One region of the Clostridium sp. MSTE9 genome, then DNA from elsewhere that is predicted to be linked to it. Evidence: riboswitches for the same ligand, from Rfam matches in the RefSeq annotation. Region 1 holds a riboswitch; the other holds the start of a gene.

Region 1 (9,753 bases):
GTATTCTCCGGCCTGTGTTCTTTCCTCGATTCGAGCCCTTTGCGGTCATAGCAGACGCTTCTGCGGCCCTTTGGGCTTTCCGCCGCACAATCATAAAAAAGATATTCGCCCGTAGAACGATCGAACCCCACAACATCCGGTTCGCCGCTGGTTTTTTCCATTTCGTTCAGCGACCACAGCTTTTCCGCGTTGGCTTCCAATTTTGCCTGTATTTCATCCCATTCAATACCCGGATGCCGATTCCTGTTTTTCTCAAAGCGGGCCTTTAAGGTTTTGAGCAGCTCCTCACGCTGCTCGAGCGACAATTCCCGTTTTTCATTTTTCATATTGACATCTCCTAATCAAAATTTTCCGCTGCAATTCTGCCGCAATCGGTATCCTGGATTGTCAGTAATGATTTCCGGATTCAGGGCGGTATATTCGCTCTGCCTTTTTCAGGATGGCTATCGTATCGGACTTCACTCCTCGATGCCGAGAGCTTCTTCAATCAAGGCTTTGGACATATACATCTCTTTTCTTCTGTTCTTTAGGAGCGTGTGATGAAAGGTACCGTTCGAGAATTTTTCCCGTGCTTTTTCGCATTTGTGGATGATGGAAGATATGGTTCTGTGCGCCTCTGTCAATTCCGCTTTTGTGTATTTTCCGTCTGTTCACTGCTTTTCTATTGTCCGGATTTTCTCCAAATCCGCGCTGCACAGAATGTCCAGATGTTCAAAGATCTTTTCGGCGGGCCAGTTCCACCACTGCAATTGCAGCAGGTATTCGGTCAGATCGTCATCGAAACGCTTTCTGATAACCTTGCAGGGATTTCCCCCGGCAATGCAGTAGGCGGGGATGTCTTTCGCCACCACAGAATTTGCGGCAATGATGGCGCCGTCACCGATATGGACGCCGGGCATCACCGTAACATTCTGTCCGATCCATACATCGTTGCCCACTATGGTGTCGCCCTTAAAAGGAAGGTCATCCAAAGAGGGCATGGATTTTTCCCAGCCGCTGCCCATGATGTTGAATGGATAGGTGGTAACGCTGCACATCCGGTGGTTGGCGCCATTCATGACAAACTCGATGCCCTTGGCGATGGCACAGAATTTTCCGATGATGAGCTTGTCGCCCAGAAACTCATAATGATGGGTGACGTGCTCCTCAAAGCGCTCCGGGCCGTGGATGTCGTCGTAGTAGGTATAGTCGCCCACAAGAATATTGGGACGGGTGATGACATTCTTAATAAAGCAGACACTTTTGATCGCTTCGTTGGGGTAGATCGCATCAGGATTCGGGCCGTACTGCATCGAATCCCCTCCTTTCAAATTGGAAATTATAATGAAATCTTCCAATACACTCCGTTGGGCAGCTTAATGAGATAGCCGGAATGTTTTTCCTTTATCTTTCCAGTAGACAGATCTCTGATGATTACATTTTCATGGTATTCCGGGTCTTCATACCATTCGGAAAAATATAAGTCTTCTCCATCGCGGAACAATAAATCCTCGGTTTGTCCTATCTCTATTCTTTTATTTTCTGGCCAGACAATTTCAAAAATCTTATTGTTTGCATCTCGACAAAGCATAAGGGGCGAGACTTTTAATGCAAGATTGTAACAATTTTCTACAATTCCCAACGGCAGTTCTTTGATCATTTCAAGTTCCTGATTCTCCGGAAAATAGCGATACAGCTGTATTTTCTGTTTGAAAAAATCTACTCCTAAAAAGGATAGCTTTCCTTCATCCCAAACCGGCTGCTCGATATAGACGTTTTCTTTCAATTCGAATGGACTGTAAACCGTTCCCTCTGGATAATGAATCAAATGGCAGGTCATTCCAGAAAATATTTTTCCCGATTTCACAATTGCTTCAGCTTCATATAAATCACAAAAGTAATCTTTGCTCTCTTGGCAAGCATACCACTCTAGGGTACCATCTATCCGTTCAGGATATGATTCTGATATTCCCTCAATTTTTATGATATTCATCCGGTTTTCCCTTTCTAAATCCCAATTTCTCTGCGTATAGGTTCAGAATTTCCGCTTCTAATAAGCTCAGTTTACCACGGCAATCGGGTTTGGGCAATGGTGCAGCGTCCTCGGCCGGAGTACCGCTCTGACAAGGCCAATCTCAAAACGTGTTTTTTCGTTCGGTATTGACACAAAAGAAAATACGTGCTAAGTTATGAGTAATCGAATAGATTGCGGGGGGACTCTACGGAGTTGAGAAGGTTAAAACCTGACCCTTTGAACCTGTCAGTTAACACTGGCGCAGGGAAGCAAATGCAGAACGAATGAATCGGTGCTTTCCTCATAAGGGAAAGCACTTTTTTATTTAACAACTGAATCTGTTGCGGGGGGACTCTATGGAGTTGAGAAGGTTAAAACCTGACCCTTTGAACCTGTTAGTTAACACTGGCGTAGGGAAGCAAAACATCGATCGAAAGGATGCTTGCCATGGTCGGCGGCATCCTTTTTGTTTTGAGGAAAGAAAGGTGACCCATATGAAAAAGCTTTTGACCATAGCCGGTTCGGATTGCAGCGGCGGCGCGGGAATTCAGGCCGATCTGAAAACCTTTGCGGCGCACGGCACCTTCGGCATGAGCGTGATTGTCTCCGTGGTGGCGGAAAACACGTGCGAAGTTCTCGGTGTGCAGGACATCTCTCCCGACATGATCAAACAGCAGATCGACGCCGTGTTTCAGGACATCGGCACAGACGCGGTGAAAGTCGGTATGCTTTCCAAATCCGACTGCATGCTGGCTGTGGCGGAAAAGCTGCGCGAATACCGCCCGAACAATGTGGTGATCGACCCCGTGATGCTGGCCAAAAACGGCTGCCCCCTGATGCAGCCGGATTCGATGGATACGCTGATCCACGAAATCGTGCCGCTGGCCGATCTGCTCACTCCCAATATTCCCGAGGCGGAGACCATTACCGGCCTTGCAATTCACTCGCCGGAGGATATGGAGCGCGCTGCGAAGAAAATCCACGCCATGGGGGCGAGGGGGGTTCTGGTAAAAGGCGGCCACGCCGACGGCGATGCGCTGGATATCCTGTTCGACGGCGAGCGCTTTTACCGGTTCAGCGAAACGCGAATCCAGACCAAAAACACACACGGCACGGGCTGTACGTATTCCTCTGCCATCGCCTGCAATCTGGCGCTGGGCTGTTCCATGGAGGAAGCGGTGCGCAAAGCAAAGGCGTACGTTACCACCGCGATCCGTCATTCGCTCGCGATTGGTAAGGGCTGCGGCCCCACGCATCATTTTTACGATCTTTATCAGAACGGATTACAGGAAAGAGAGGGCAAATGAATGGAATTTCAAACACAGATGGACGCTGCCCGTAAAGGGATTGTCACAAAAGAACTGCGTCAGGTAGCGCAGGAAGAAGCTATCGCGGAGCAGGAGCTGCTGGAGCTGGTGGCCGGCGGACAGGTCGTCATCCCGGCCAATGTGCGGCATACGGTGCTTCATCCGCACGGCGTGGGGAAGGGGCTCCGCACGAAAATCAACGTAAACCTCGGTGTTTCCGGCGACTGTGTGGATTACCGGGTCGAGATGGAAAAGGTTCGCCTTGCCGAGCGCTTCGGGGCCGAAGCCATCATGGATTTGAGCAACTACGGCAAGACGCATACCTTCCGGCAAAAGCTGATCGAAACCTCTCCCGCCATGATCGGTACCGTACCGGTTTACGATGCGGTGGGGTATCTGGAAAAGGATTTAAAAGAGATTACGGCGCAGGATTTTCTGAAGGTGGTGCGCGCCCACGCGGAAGAGGGTGTGGATTTCATGACGATTCACGCCGGGCTCAATCGCCGCGCCGTAGAGATTTTCATGCGGGAGCGGCGTCAGATGAACATCGTTTCGCGCGGCGGCTCGTTGCTGTTCGCGTGGATGAAGATGACCGGGAACGAAAACCCGTTCTACGAGCATTACGACGAGCTGCTCGAAATTCTGCACGAATTCGACGTCACGATCAGCCTTGGCGACGCCCTGCGCCCTGGCAGCATTGCGGACGCGACAGACGCCTCTCAGATCGCCGAGTTGACGGAGCTTGGGAATCTGACCAAGCGCGCATGGGAGCGCGGCGTACAGGTTCTGGTGGAGGGCCCCGGCCACATGGCGATGGATGAAATTGCCGCCAATATGAAGCTCGAAAAGCGGCTGTGTCACGGCGCGCCGTTTTATGTGCTTGGACCTCTGGTCACGGATATTGCCCCCGGGTACGACCATATCACCTCCGCGATCGGCGGGGCGATTGCTGCAGCAAACGGAGCGGATTTCCTCTGCTATGTCACTCCTGCAGAACACCTGCGCCTGCCCGATCTGTCCGACGTGAAGGAGGGGATCATTGCGTCAAAAATCGCGGCCCACGCGGCGGATATCGCCAAAGGAATCAAACATGCGCGCGAGGCGGATTACCGCATCAGCGAAGCCAGAAGGCGGCTGGACTGGGAAGAAACCTTTGCGCTCGCGCTCGACGGGGAAAAGGCAAGAACATACTTTGAAAGTGTTCCGCCGGAGGATCAGCACAGCTGCTCCATGTGCGGGAAAATGTGCGCCGTACGCACCATGAACCGGATTCTCGAAGGGCTCGACGTCGAACTGATGCCCGAGCGCAAATAAACGAAAGGGGAGAGATGGCATGACTCAAAAAAAATGGCTAGAGCAAATCGGCGGAATTTTAGAAAAAGTTCGCTCGAAAAAGCCTCTGGTTCACCACATTACCAATTATGTTACCGTCAATGACTGCGCCAACATCACGCTGGCGATTGGGGCCTCGCCCATCATGGCCGACGATATCGGCGAAGCGGCGGATATCACCGCGATTTCCTCCGCGCTGGTGCTGAATATCGGCACGCTGAATGAAAGAACGATCGAGTCGATGCTTGCGGCTGGGAAACAGGCAAATAAAACTCGAATCCCCGTTGTGTTTGATCCGGTCGGCGCGGGGGCCTCCGAGCTGCGCAACCGAACGACCAGACGGATTCTGGAAGAAGTGAAGATCAGCGTGCTGCGCGGGAATCTCTCCGAAGTCCGGTTTGTGGCCGGTCTTGACTCCCGGACAAAGGGCGTGGATGTCTCGGAGGAGGACAGCCGCGGTGGACTGCAGGCCGCGCGCGATACCGCACAGGAGGTATCGAAGCGCCTTGGCTGCGTTACGGCAGTAACCGGCGCCATCGACATTGTAACGGACGGAACCCGCACGCTGTATTTGAAGAACGGCGTTCCGGCGCTTTCCGGCGTGACGGGAACCGGCTGCATGTGCAGCTCTCTCGTCGGTTCGTTCTGCGGCGCCACAGACGATTTCCTCTCCGCCGCCGCGGGAGGAATCCTCTGCATGAGCATCGCGGGGGAGCTCGCGGTTGAGCGGGCGAAAGAGCTCGGCAGCGGCAGTTTTCGCGTTGCGCTGGTCGATGCAGTCAGCCGCATGAGCGCCGAAATTCTGGAAGAGAGGGCGAAGCTCGATGAAGCCTGATTTTGATCTCAGCTTGTACCTGGTTACCGACCGCGATCTGATGAGCACGACGACGCTCGAGCAGGCTGTGGAACAGGCGATAAAAGGAGGGATCACGCTGGTGCAGCTGCGCGAAAAGGATGCTTCTTCTCTCGACTTTTACCGCACGGCACTCGGTGTGAAGCGGATGACCGATGCAAAGGGGATACCCCTCATTATTAACGACAGGGTGGACATTGCCCTTGCCGTAGACGCCGCGGGGGTCCATGTCGGGCAGGAGGACTTGCCCGCGAAAACGGTTCGCGCCATCCTCGGGGAGGATAAGCTTCTCGGCGTTTCTGTCTCCACAGTGGAGGAGGCTCTTCAGGCCGAACGCGACGGTGCGGACTATCTTGGCGTCGGCGCCATGTTTGCCACCGGCACCAAGACGGACGCACAGCTCGTCTCCATGGAAGAACTGAGAAAAATCCGTTCCGCCGTGAGTATTCCAATTGTTGTGATCGGCGGCATCAACGCAAAGACCATTCCCTTGTTCCGGGGGAGCGGTATAGACGGTGTTGCTGTTGTTTCGGCAATCATCGCTGCCCAGGATATCGCTGCCGCGGCCCGCAGCCTGAAAGACCTGCTGGAGCAGCAGAAACCCGCTTGCCGGGAGTAAACATACTTCGAAAGAAATACAGCAGACCCGTCCGCAAAAAAGCTGCGGACGGGTCTGCTGATGGATGATTTGTGAGGAAAGATGCGCTCACACCGGGACGCAGATTTCACACAGATGCTTTTGCAGCATTGCCGGCACGTATCTCTCCAGAATCGGCCGGGAGGGGTCTAAAGTCAGCCCATCGACGGCAAGCTGCGGAAAGATGTCGTTCCACGCTTTTTGAACCGCCTCTGCGGTGTGGGGGATGGAAAAGACCGCGTATTTGCCGCCCGGCAGGGAGAGTTCAGTAACAGCCGTGTCCGTTTGGAGATAGTCGTCAGAAACCAGAATGCAAACGTCGTAGCGGCAGCGTTCCGGCGGTGTGGTCTGGGGATGATCCTGTGAAATTCCCAGAATGACTGCCGAGTCGGTGAACAGGTCGTTGGCCCTGACCCATTCCTTGAATGTTTCCATCAGCACGTGACTGCCGGGGCCATACGAGCCGGTACGCCGCATCGACATGGCCCGGCCTGCCGTCATCTCTTCTATTTGATAGGTCATAAAAATCCCTCCTGATTGATGAACTATCCGCACCATAACACGCTTTAAAATCTTTTTCAAGAATTCTTTTAAAACCGTTCAGGATTACGGCAGTTCAAATTCAGTTTCTCTTTACCCTTCGAGGGGAAAAAGGATTGCTTCAAAGGAACTTTTCTGTAACAGAAAGAGCGCCGTGGAAATTTCCACGGCGCTCTGTTTGTTTGGAATTCCGATCACATCAAGAGGGGAGCAACGATTGCCAAAATAAAGATCGGAATATCGGATGCAATAAAGGTTGGTACGCACGTATCCCAAATGTGGTCGTGCTGTCCGTCCGCGTTGAGTCCGGCCGTCGGTCCGAGTGTGGTATCGGAAACAGGGGAGCCGGTATCGCCGATGGTAGCAGCCGCAGCAATCAGGAGCGTGGTTGCGCCGACGCTGAAGCCCAGCTGTGCGCAAAGCGGTACATACAGAACCGCCAGAACAGGAACGGTACCGAAAGAAGTACCGGTGCCCATTACGATGAACAGACCAACGAGCATCATGATGAACGCGCCGAGCAGCTTGCTGCCGCCGATGAAGCCCAAAGAGCTCTGGATCAGCTGATCAACACCGCCGCTGTCGCGGAGAACGGCGCTGAAGCCATTGGAAGCCAGCATAACGAATGCGATGAAGCCCATGAGCTGAACGCCTTCGTCAATGATCTTATCCATGTCGGACCATTTGACTGCCTTGGTGATGAACATAATGGCCAAACCGATCAAAGCGCCCAGCGGCAGGGAACCCCAAACCAGCTGAATCACCAGGGTAACAACCGCAGCGATAACCGCAGACCAGTGCTTAAAGGTCATGGTGGTGTCAACGGTATCCAGATCAACCGCGAAGCCTTCCACGTTCTTGTACTCTCTGGGTTTGCGATACAGGAACAGAACGACCAGAACAAAGCCGATCAGCATTGCAACGCCAAGGGGCCAGGTGTAACGCCAAACATCCATTTTGTCGATTTCCATGCCGTTTTTGGTCATGTTGTTCGAAATGATGCCGTGGTAAATCAAACCGAATCCGGCAGGGATGGCAACATAAGGAGCACGCAGACCAAACGCAAGGGCGCAGGCCACAGCTCTTCTGTCGATCTTCATCCTGTTCATGACGATCAGCAGCGGCGGAATCAAAATCGGAATGAAAGCGATATGTACGGGAATCAGGTTCTGCGAGAAGCAGGAAATAAAGCCCAGGAAAAACACGAATACCAGTGATTTTCCGTTGACCAGCTTGGCGATTTTAACCGCCAGAATGTCAGAAACACCCGTGTAGCTGATGGTGGCGGCCAGACCGCCCAGCATCACATAAGACAGGGCCGTTTCGGGGTCCTCACCGATACCGGTGATAAAGGTTGTCATTGTTGTCGAAACGTCCATGCCTGCGACCAAACCAGCAGTAACTGCAGAGGCAAACAGGGCCAGCAGAACGTTCACTCTCAAGAAGCACAGTACAAGCAGCACAACAACGGCAATAAGTACCGGGTTCGTCAAAATCATAAAATAACCTCCTCTTGTTTTAATAAAGGGAAAACCTGTAAAACTGATACAGAAAACATCCCCTCTTTATGCCACAAGCCCCGTTAGCGGTATGGAGGATTCACAGAGCACAAACTGAGAAAGCGAAAGCAAACCATTCTCAGTGTTCCGGCGCAGACCTTTTTGTGGGGATACAGCCGGTCAGCAAACACAGCGTGAACAAGTGCGTTTCATTTCTCCTTTCGTTGCGTTTATTTGTGTATGCTGTGAATCTCATTCGCTGCAAGGACTATCCGCACGAACCGTGGGGGTTAAGAAAAACCGAACACCGCCCGTTCCTTCGGGCGATCCATCAGAACAAAGAGCAGAGTAACAGTGCTGGGACATACCAGATCAATTTTTTCCACACCTGACAATCTCCGTCCGAATCCTGGCTTCATACGGGGAATGCTCTTTGCGTTGGATCAAAACTGTCGGCGGTGTTCAGGTTCGTTCTTTCGATAAATTACAGCTCGATCTTTGAAGCGCCTTCTTCTACATGAGAAATCAGGCTGCCGTCGATGAGGGTGCTTTCGCACAGATTGATATCCTCATACAGCGGGCGATCCTCTTCCAGCTTGCTCACCAGAGCGCGGATGGTATCATAAGCGGGTTTCGTGCCTGCGCCCATGCCCTTGTCGCCGCGCATATCGATCGCCTGGCAGGCGCACATCAGCTCCATTGCCAGAACACGGCGGGCGTTGCCCAGAATCTCGCGGGCCTTGCGCGCCGCGATGGTGCCCATGCTGACGTGGTCTTCCTGGTTTGCGGAAGAAGGAATGCTGTCAACGCTGGCGGGATGCGCCAGAACCTTGTTTTCAGAAACCAGAGCCGCAGCGGAATACTGAACGATCATAAAGCCGGAGTTTACGCCGCCGTCTTTGGTCAAAAATGCGGGCAGACCGCTCAGCGCGGGGTTTACCAGGCGCTCCATGCGGCGTTCGGAAACGTTCGCGAGCTCCGCGATCGCGATTCCCAGGAAATCGAAGGGAAGCGCCATCGGCTGGCCGTGGAAGTTACCGCCGGAGATGCCCTCCATGGTGTCCTTCAAAATGATCGGGTTATCAGTAACCGAGTTGATCTCGATTTCGACCTTCTGCTTGACAAAGTTGATGGCATCCTTGCTCGCGCCGTGGATCTGCGGTACGCAGCGCAGGGAGTAAGCGTCCTGAACGCGGATCTCGCCCTGATGGGTGGTATTTTTGCTGCCGCTGAGCAGCTGCCGCAGGATTCTGGCGGTATCCATCTGGCCCTTGTGGGGGCGGATTACATGGATGCGCTCGTCGAGAGCGTTGACTACGCCGTTGTGTGCCTCAAAGCTCAGAGCGGCGGCAACGTCGGCGACCTTCAGCAGTTCCAGAGCGTCATAAACGGTCAAAGCACCGGTAGAGGTCATAGCCGGGGTACCATTGATCAGTGCCAGGCCCTCTTTTGCGCTCAGCTCCACGACGGGGATGCCCGCACGCTTCATCGCTTCGGCGCCGTCGAGGATTTCGCCCTTGTATTCCGCCTGACCAAGGCCGATCATCGGCAGAACCATGTGAGCCAGAGGAGCCAGGTCACCGGAAGCGCCC
Region 2 (9,753 bases), on a different contig from region 1:
TTTTAGAGGAAGGCGCCTCTGTTTCAGAGTCTGCCAAACGTGCCGCAAAGGAAAGCGGACACTCCAAAGCGGAGATTTATAAAAAAATTTGCGAATAATTCTCGATTTTTTGCCTTATCCCCTTGTAATTTTGACATTATTTAGTATAATAAAAGAAAGCGATCACATCCTATTCCCAAATGCCGGTGAAACGGCGTTTCGTTCCGTCGCGCAAAAGCGGCCGGAACAGGGTGGCATCCCTTACTGATTTTTTACAAGGAGGACGAACCGTATGGAACTGAAAGGAAGCAAAACCGAAGCAAATCTGCTGACCGCATTTGCAGGGGAATCCCAGGCCAGAAACAAGTACACATTCTACGCTTCTCAGGCGAAAAAAGAAGGCTACGAGCAGATCGCAGCTATTTTTGAGGAAACCGCCGGCAACGAGAAGGAACACGCCAAGCTGTGGTTTAAATATCTGCATGGCGGCGAGATCGGCTGCACAAAGGATAACCTGCTGGATGCTGCGCAGGGCGAAAACTACGAATGGACAGAGATGTACAAAGAGTTCGCCGAGACCGCTGAGCAGGAAGGCTTTAAAGAGATTGCCACTGCGATGAAGCTGGTAGGCACTGTGGAGAAGACCCACGAAGAGCGCTACCGCAAGCTGCTGAAGAACATCCAGGAAGATATTGTTTTCCAGAGCGGCGAGCAGACCGTTTGGGTATGCCGCAACTGCGGATACATTCATATTGGCGACAAGGCCCCCAAGATCTGTCCTGCCTGCAAACATCCCCAGGCTTTCTTCGAGCGCAAAGCTGAAAACTATTAAGCGGTTCCTTTTTCAAAGGGACAGCGTTATAGCAGGGCCGTACCCGGCCCATAAAAAGCAGCGAACAGCAAAGTCTGGTTCTCTGCAAGAAGATGCTTCAGAGCCGCCGCGGAACGTTATTGTTCCGCGGTTTTTCTGTTGTTCGATGCCCCAAGCGTTCTATTCCAGCACGCGGCAGGCAGGCACATTCCAATACAAAAAGCGCCGGATTTCTAAAAATCCGGCGCTGTCTTTTATCATGTGATATTTTTTCTCATATCAACAATTCAGCTTGCAATCAATCCCAGAAAATGCTACAATTTACTGGTAAGGTACAATTAAGTGCAAAGCGGGGACGAGGTGCAGGAACACCTCATCCCCTGCATACGGAGAAGTAGCCTCCATACACAACGGATATACCGCGCGTTGCTTACACATTATAACTCATTTCCGCTTTCTTGTACAGAGGGGGGCGGATCCCGAAAATGGGTCCCGTTCTGCGGGTTGTGTACTGCACTTGTGATATTAGGCGCTGTGTTATGGATGTATCCCCCCGCTGGGGGAATCCGTAACAGGCGCTTTTTTGCTGCCTTACAGACAGGGCAAAGCGGGCCGGGTTCCTTAAAAAATTTGAATCTCAACCATCATGATTCCCAATGATTGATCTGCATGCTTTTCAAAACCGCGGGCCTCCCCCGGCACCGTGGTCCCGGCTCCGCCGCGCCGTTGTCTGTAAGAACAAAACTGCCGCACGAATCGCCCCTGTGCGGCTGACCGGCCCTTGGCCGAAAGCGTCGTCCCTCCCCGAGGGACGGCGCTTCTTTTGCAGGCTGAGCCTGCACGCACGTCACGGGACAGCTCGAAGAGAACCTCCCGCTTCGCACTCCATTCGTCGCGCGTGCGCTGGTTGTTCTCACGCGGAAACAACCTTCTATTTATAAATATTTTTTGTCTTTATAAATTCCCCGTATGAATTCTTCTAACGCAGGCCTGCCCCTCGTGCCGGGGCGGGTTGATTGCCTGTTCCATATGAACTTTTTACCCGAGGGTGAAGAACAAATTTTTAGCGGGTACCCCCCGCATGGGATTTCCGCTTGCGCGGGCCTGCCCCTCATGCCGGCGCGGGCACTACCTTTCGTGAAAGGACGAAAGGTAGCAAAGGCCTTCCAAAGGACACCTTTGGAATCCGTTCGGGGAACAAGTTCCGGAATGCAACGCCGAAAGCTACTGAAAAGGCGCTCCAATGAAAATGCCCACTCTCCTAGCAACAGAAAATCAAAAGCTTAGCGCTTCGTCCGTCGGCGGGCATTTTCAGAGCGCTCTCGTTAGCTCGCAGTTCTGGGGAATGCGGCTTCGCCGCATTTTTTTGTTGGCTTGAGAGCACTTTCCGTACCAGTTGCAGACGTGAAAGCTTTCCTTACGCACTCGCTTCACGCGCAGGCCGTGCCTGTGCGTGGAACAGAACCAGAGCGGGAGCCTCTCCCAGTTTCCAAAGGCAGAGCCTTTGGTCGTTGAGAGGGGGTTCCAAGGGGGAGAGAATCGAAACTCTCCCCTTTGGCGAGCCTTTGCTTACTTTCGCCTCGCTGCGAAAGTAAGTGCCCGCCCCGGCATGAGGGGCAAACCCTGCGCCAGCAGAAACCCACGCGGGGGCACCCGCAAAAATAAATCCTCTCTCTCAAAACAAACCGTAAAAACGAATCTTCCACACCAGCAAAAAACTGCGGTGAAACCTCACAAAGAAAAACCCACTCTTTCAGGCCAACACCGATAAAAAAAGAAAAGCCCCGCTCCAATCCAAGAGCAGGGCTGAAAAAATCACTTATACATTAAAGCGGAACAGCACCACGTCGCCGTCCTTCATCACATACTCCTTGCCTTCGGAACGGACAAGGCCCTTTTCTTTCGCGGCCGCCATCGTGCCGCAGGCCATCAGATCGTCGTAGGCAACAACCTCCGCGCGGATAAAGCCGCGCTCAAAATCGGTGTGGATTTTACCGGCAGCCTGGGGAGCCTTCGTCCCCTCTTTGATCGTCCAGGCGCGCACCTCCTGCGGGCCCGCGGTCAGGTACGAAATTAGGCCGAGCAGAGTGTAGCACTCGCGGATCAGACGGTCAAGACCGGATTCCGAAAGGCCCATGTCCTCCAGGAACATCTGCTTTTCCTCCGGCTCCATGCCGGAAATTTCGGCTTCCACCTCCGCACAGATCGGCAGAACGCCTGCATTCTCCTGCCTGGCCAGCTTCTCGATCACAGCAAAATACGGATTATTCTCCACGCCGCCCTTAAAATCGGCGTCGCTCATGTTGGCCGCGTAAATGACCAGCTTGTTCGTCAGCAAAGACACCGTAGCCAAAAGCTCCGCTTCTTCCTCGGTGCATTCCACGCTGCGTGCGGTATGGCCCGCGTCCAGCTCGGCGCGCACGCGCTCAAAGAACTCGCATTCCGTCTGGTATTTCTTGTCCGCCTTGAGCATCTTGCGGGTTTTGTCCAGCCGGCGGTCGAGCACCTCCATGTCAGAGAGGATCAGCTCCAGATTGATCGTCTCCACGTCGCGCGCGGGGTCTACGCTGCCGTCGACATGAATGATATCGTCGTCCTCAAAGCAGCGGACAACGTGAACGATCGCGTCCACCTCGCGGATATTCGCCAAAAACTGGTTGCCCAGGCCCTCCCCCTTAGAGGCGCCGCGCACCAGACCCGCAATATCGACAAACTCGATCGTGGCGGGGGTGTATTTTTCGGGGTGGTACATCTCGGCCAGCTTGTCCAGACGCTTGTCCGGCACGGCCACCACACCGACGTTCGGTTCTATAGTGCAAAAAGGATAGTTGGCGGACTGCGCCCCGGCGTTGGTAATGGCATTGAACAGCGTGCTCTTTCCAACGTTAGGCAGCCCGACGATTCCCAGCTTCATTTCACTCATCAACCTCTTTCTCTCGCATAAAACATTTAACTCTTATTATATTCTTTTTCCGCGATACGCGCAAGGCTCTTTCAGCCAATCAGCCCCAGCCGCTCCAGCAGCCACGCAAAAGCGTAGATCACCGGCTGATGCGCAATGTAAATCACCAGCGCCCAGCGGCCCATCTGCGAAAAGAACGGAACACGGCTGCGGTACATCCATTTCGGGGCCAATCCCGCGGCCACCGGCCTGCCCACCATGGTTCCCGCAAGAAACACAAAGCCCCAGGGCAAAAGCGGAAAATAATCCGACGATGAGAACGAGGAATCATAAAAGCCCAGCGGGAACAGCCACTTCACATGGTAAATCGCCTCCGGCAGAGGAATCACCGAAACCGGGCCGAACCCCAAATAACCCGACGGGATGGGCCGTGTGAAGAAATAAAGAACAAAGCACAGCAGAACCAGCAGCCACGAAAAGGGGATTTTTTTCTGATATTGTCCCAAAAGGCCGTACAGGATCATGCACACTGCCAGAAAATGCAGAATGCCGAACCAGATGGCATACTGGGGCGTGACGAGGACGGTGACAAGCGTAACCACAAGCGCGACCGCAAACAGCCGCAATCCCCGCCGCAGATTCGATCGCGAAAGCAGAGAAGAGATTCCCGAAATAAAAATAAACAGCGCCGCAAAAAATGGCTCCGCCGGGGTAAAAAAGCGGAATAGCACCATCATCCATGAAATCTGGTACAGAAAGGCAAAGGTGTAAAACGCGTGGTAAAAGACCATGCAGAACACGGCAAAACCGCGCAGCTCGTCCATCAGGTGAAGCCGGGGGCGCGTAGCTGCCGCCGGGGACTGTGTGCTTTCGTTCAAGTTGATTCCTCCCGCCGAATCCCAAAAGTGGTTGTCAATATACAAAATCTGCCGGATTTTTGCGGGAACATAAGCAAAATTACCGCTTCAAACCAGAGCCGTACCGTGTTATACTAGACTCAGGCAGATTTGCCCTGAATTGTCCGGTGCGTCAGTCCGCGCCGGTATCCAAAGATATCATTTTATTTTATTATATCGAAGGAAAGGAAGAATTACAATGAATGAACTGAAAATTGGACAGACGATTTCCCAGGATTATACCGTTACCTCCGCCGATCTGGCCTCCAAACTCGGCAGCGGCAGCGTAGACGTGCTTGCCACGCCCCGGCTGGTTGCGCTGATGGAAGGCGTTTGCGCCCGGATGCTGAACACCTATCTGCCGGAGGGGATCACCTCGGTAGGTTCCGAAGTGCATATCAAGCATCTGGCGCCCACGGTTGAGGGTGTTACCATCCACCTGACGGCAAAGCTGATCGAAAGCGACGGCCGCAAATTCACCTTTGAGGTAGAGGCATCTGACAATGTGGGCCTGATTTCTACCTGCACGCATGAGCGCGCCAGCATCAAGCGTGAGAATTATCTGAAAAGAGTAGCGGAACGCGCCAAGCAATAAACCTCTGACGAAAGGAACTCCCGATGAAACCTGTTTACCCCATCGTTTTATTTGATCTGGACGGCACCCTGACCGAATCCGGCCCGGGCATCCTGAGCTGTGTAAAGGAAACCATGCAGCGCCTGGGGGTGCCAGAGCCGCCGCCGGAGATTCTGCGCACCTTTATTGGCCCGCCGCTGTTTCAAAGCTTTTCGCAGACCTGCGGCCTGCCGGACGACGTGAGCGACCGGGCGGTGAAGCTGTACCGCAGCCTTTACGAAACCGATGGCCTTTACAAAAACTCGGTGTACCCGCATACCTTCGAGCTGCTTTCCGCTCTGCGGGGCGCGGGAGCAAAGCTCTGCATCGCCACCTCGAAGCCCCTGCCGCAGGCAAACCGCGTGGCAGAAATCTTTAAGCTGGCCCCGCTGGTAGATTTTGTCGCGGGCCCCGCCGGCAGCGAGGAGCGCGCCAGCTCAAAGGCAGAGCTGATCACCTCGTGCGTGGAGCGGTTCTCGGCCAAACCGCAGAACGCGGTGATGATCGGCGACACGAAGTTCGACGCCGAAGGCGCACGCCTGGCAGGCACGGATTTTATCGGGATGCTGCACGGCTACGGCACCCGCGAAGAGATGCAGGAGCAATTTTCCGGCGCGCGGTTCGCCGCGGATTTTATAGAGCTGGAACGCTTGCTCTTGACAAACTGAGCGGATACGGATATAGTGATATTGGAACTGAATACGGGGCGCTGCGTATACGCGGCTGAGATGAGGCGGATTGACGCCTATGTCCCTTTGACCTGATCTGGATAATGCCAGCGTAGGAAACTTTTGCAGCACAGCAAGACGCATTGTGGTATTACCCGCAATGCGTCTTTTTGCGTGCGGCATGTTTTTCAGGAAAGATCGCAGTTCACACTTTCGGTTTCCGCTACCGGAACAGCGGACGCGCCTGAAACGATCCTCCTTCACTGTTTTGATGGAAGATCCGGTATCAATCGGCGCGAGGAAGGATCTTTTATGAAAAAAAACAACACCATCATTCTGGTGGAATGTGCGCTGATGATCGCGCTCTCCACTGTTCTGAGCATGATCAAGGTATTCGAGCTGCCGCAGGGCGGTTCGATCACCCTGGCCAGCATGGCGCCCCTGGTACTGGTTTCTTACCGCCACGGGGTCAAATGGGGCCTCGGCACCGCTTTTGTTCACAGCCTGCTGCAGATGCTGCTGCAGTTCAACGCCCCGCCCGCAAAAACGCTTACCGCGTTCGCTTTGGTGGTACTGCTCGACTATGTGCTGGCCTTTACCGTGCTGGGCAGCGCGGCGTTCTGGGGCAAGCCGATCCGCAACCGTTCGGCCAGCATCGCATTCGGCGCGGCGATCGCCGTATTCCTGCGCTTTCTGTGCAGCTTTGCCTCCGGCATCCTGATCTGGGGCGAGTATGCGCCCGAGGGAACGCCTGTGTGGCTGTATTCTCTGATTTATAACGGAAGCTATATGCTGCCCGAACTCGTGATCACCTCTGTCGTCACCATCGCGCTGGTCAAGGTGCTCGACCGCACCGGAAACCGCTCCGCTCACGCGGCATAAGCGCTCTTACCAAAGGCCGGAGGGCTTGTTTGGAGAAGTCGCCAAAGTTGGGACAGACCTGTCAACAAATGCGGGGGCTTGTCATAAAATACATTAGGTGAGCCGAACGCCTTCTTCCATTTCATGTTCCTCCTATTTCAAATATAGTTCACCGTACAGAGGCAAAAAGGGGAAAACCGCAGTGCGGTTTTCCCTTCGTTTTTTGATACATATCAGCCGCCGAAACCTGTGTAAGGCAAGGCACATATCGCTTTCCCGGCAAGCCTGAGTTACAGGCCCAGCTCCTCGGGCTGCACCATGCCGGTCTGAATCGCACGGTCGCGCAGGAAAATATACAGCTCTGCAAGCGTTGCGTAATAATACGGCATAATCAGAGCCAAACCCAATGTAACCACAATATTCGTTAAGAATATGGGCGCAGAAGCCATCTCCAGAACGATCGACACAGCGATCGGGATTAAAAACCAGCCGATAAAGGAAAGGGACAGCACAAGGATCGCACCCTTTTCCCCATCGGTCATCAGGCGGCTGATCTGCCGTACCCGCCGGCCCGAAAGCCGGGGATTGTCAGACAGCAGAAACGGAACCATGATGTACTGCAGCGCCTTGTAAATGCCGGGGATAATCAGCAGCAGTGTCCACAGGCCGATGAACAGGTTGGTCACAAAGCTGGTGAGCACCACGTTGCCATACCCGTTCCGAAAGCCCAAAAACACATCGGAAAACTGCCCCGCGTCAAACCGGTTGCGTACAAAAAAGCCGTACACTCCCACAATCAGCGGAAAAAGAATAAAGATATTCAGCAGCAAGAAACCCAGATTATACCCCATGAACACGCCGGGCGCAACCTCAGGCACACCATTCTCCAGTCCGGAGATCCACTTATCGTTGACCTCACCGTAACCGGTAATCCATTCTATCAGCGAGGGTGCGATCATAATCACGGCAGAAACCAGGAATGCCATCCAATACTTTCCGCCCCGGATTGCCGCTTTCGCATTGCTCTTCACAATCTCTCTGCTCCACATTTTCTAGTAAGACCCCTTTCACTCTTTTCTGTATCATACGATACAGCCCTTGGCCACTATGCCTAAACGCGGCCACAGTGCCTATCATAAATTTTCCATTGAAAGGCAGGGCCAGCCTGTCAGCCCTTGCGCGCCCGGCGCTCTGCCATGCTTGAATTTTATGCTTCTGCCATTCGGCGGCGCCTAACACCGCCACAGCTTCCTTCCTTAAGATAGCAATCTTCTGTTTCCCTGGCGGCCAACCGCCGCTCTTTCATGGTATGATTCTTCTGCCCAAATTGCAACAATAAGGGATCAGGCGATCGGTGTTGTCCGACTCTGCCTGATCCCTTGTTACCGATACTGTACTGCGTTATTAATTAGATTGTTCTGCCCGGATTAATCGGCGTATTTGTCCTCTTCGCTCCAGGAATACATCTTGCGCAGCTCTTTACCAACGGATTCCAGCTGATGCTCGGACTCAATGCGGCGCATCGCGCCAAAGTGCGCACGGCCATTCTTATTCTCCGCGATCCATTTGCCAGCAAAGGTGCCGTCCTGAATCTCAGAAAGGATCTGTTTCATTTCTTTCTTCGTGTCGTCCGTAATCAGGCGCTTGCCGGATTCGTAATCGCCGAACTCCGCGGTATCAGAAATGGAGTATCTCATCAGCTCAAAACCGCCCTTGTAGATCAGATCGACGATCAGCTTCATCTCGTGAATGCACTCAAAGTATGCGTTTTCAGGAGCATAGCCCGCTTCTACCAGCGTTTCAAAGCCGGCCTTCATCAGAGCGCAGACGCCGCCGCACAGAACCACCTGCTCGCCGAACAGGTCTGTTTCAGTTTCCACACGGAAGGTGGTCTCCATCACAGCCGCACGCGCGCCGCCGATGCCCGCACCGTAAGCCAATGCTACATCAAGCGCATGGCCGGTGTAATCCTGCTCAACCGCTACGAGGCAGGGAACACCCTTGCCCTCCTGGAATTCGCTGCGAACGGTGTGTCCGGGGCCCTTCGGGGCGATCATGAACACATCCACAAACTTGGGGGGCTTGATCTGACCAAAATGAATGTTGAAGCCATGGGCAAACGCAATGGCCTTGCCATCGGTCAGGTTCGGCTCAATGTCCTTCTTGTACATCTCTGCCTGACGCTCATCGGGGATCAGAATCATGATAATGTCAGCAGCCTTGGTAGCCTCCGGTACGGTTAGAACCTTCAGGCCCGCCTTCTTTGCGCGCTCTGCGCTCTTGCTGCCCTCATAAAGGCCTACTACAACATCGACTCCACTGTCATGCAGGTTCAAAGCATGGGCATGGCCCTGGCTGCCATAGCCAATAATCGCTACGGTTTTCCCCTTGAGTACGTTGATATCGCAATCGGCTTCATAATAAATCTTCGGCATAACATGTTCCTCCTTCAGCAGGTATAAAATTTATAAGACAGAGTTCAAGTTTCGTTTGCCAAGTCCGCTCAAACGCTCTGTTTTCTGGTTACCTGGGGCCCCTGCTCCAGTGCGACTGTGCCCGTGCGGGCGATTTCCTTAATACCGTAGGGCTTCAGCAGCGTCAGCATGGTTTCTATTTTTTCAGCGGTATCCGCAAACTGAATCGTCAGCGAAGTAAGGGATACATCCACCACGCGCGCGTGGAACAGCTCCGCAATCTGAATGATTTCGGGGCGGTACTGCGGCGTGCAGCTCACTTTAATCAGCGCCAGCTCGCAGCTGATGAACGGGCCGGTGTCGTCGAGGCGCTTGACCTTAATGACGGGGATCAGCTTGTTGAGCTGCTTTTCCACCTGTTCCATCACATATTCGTCGCCGTTGACGACGATCGTCATGCGGGAAATGGCGGGGTCCTCCGTCACGCCCACGGCCAGGCTGTCAATGTTGAACGCGCGGCGGGAAAACAGGCCTGAAACCTTAGACAGAACGCCGGGCTGGTTCTCTACCAGAACTGAGAGAGTATATTTCATTTCGGCTCCCTCCCTT

The links. Region 1 has a riboswitch for thiamine pyrophosphate ahead of thiD (bifunctional hydroxymethylpyrimidine kinase/phosphomethylpyrimidine kinase). Riboswitches for the same ligand answer to the same signal wherever they lie in the genome.
Region 2: linked by a shared signal. The riboswitch ahead of thiT (energy-coupled thiamine transporter ThiT) and the one ahead of thiD (bifunctional hydroxymethylpyrimidine kinase/phosphomethylpyrimidine kinase) in region 1 are both predicted to bind thiamine pyrophosphate.

What each region holds. Positions count from the first base shown of each region.
Region 1 is NZ_AKFU01000046.1:29,625-39,377, forward strand. Features, by position in the region: gene HMPREF1141_RS13675 (DUF4256 domain-containing protein) at 1-326, opposite strand, end outside; gene HMPREF1141_RS13680 (Vat family streptogramin A O-acetyltransferase) at 651-1,292, opposite strand; gene HMPREF1141_RS13685 (hypothetical protein) at 1,319-1,972, opposite strand; TPP riboswitch at 2,180-2,279, shown strand; TPP riboswitch at 2,329-2,428, shown strand; gene thiD (bifunctional hydroxymethylpyrimidine kinase/phosphomethylpyrimidine kinase) at 2,488-3,300, shown strand; gene thiC (phosphomethylpyrimidine synthase ThiC) at 3,301-4,614, shown strand; gene thiM (hydroxyethylthiazole kinase) at 4,634-5,467, shown strand; gene thiE (thiamine phosphate synthase) at 5,457-6,104, shown strand; gene HMPREF1141_RS13710 (GyrI-like domain-containing protein) at 6,192-6,644, opposite strand; gene HMPREF1141_RS13715 (Na+/H+ antiporter NhaC family protein) at 6,857-8,161, opposite strand; gene hutH (histidine ammonia-lyase) at 8,646-9,753, opposite strand, start outside.
Region 2 is NZ_AKFU01000001.1:19,873-29,625, reverse strand. Features, by position in the region: gene rsmI (16S rRNA (cytidine(1402)-2'-O)-methyltransferase) at 1-98, shown strand, start outside; gene rbr (rubrerythrin) at 272-811, shown strand; gene ychF (redox-regulated ATPase YchF) at 2,610-3,704, opposite strand; gene HMPREF1141_RS00130 (heparan-alpha-glucosaminide N-acetyltransferase domain-containing protein) at 3,785-4,570, opposite strand; gene HMPREF1141_RS00125 (thioesterase family protein) at 4,788-5,183, shown strand; gene HMPREF1141_RS00120 (HAD hydrolase-like protein) at 5,207-5,869, shown strand; TPP riboswitch at 5,894-6,005, shown strand; gene thiT (energy-coupled thiamine transporter ThiT) at 6,182-6,751, shown strand; gene HMPREF1141_RS00110 (DUF975 family protein) at 7,021-7,779, opposite strand; gene ilvC (ketol-acid reductoisomerase) at 8,158-9,165, opposite strand; gene ilvN (acetolactate synthase small subunit) at 9,234-9,737, opposite strand.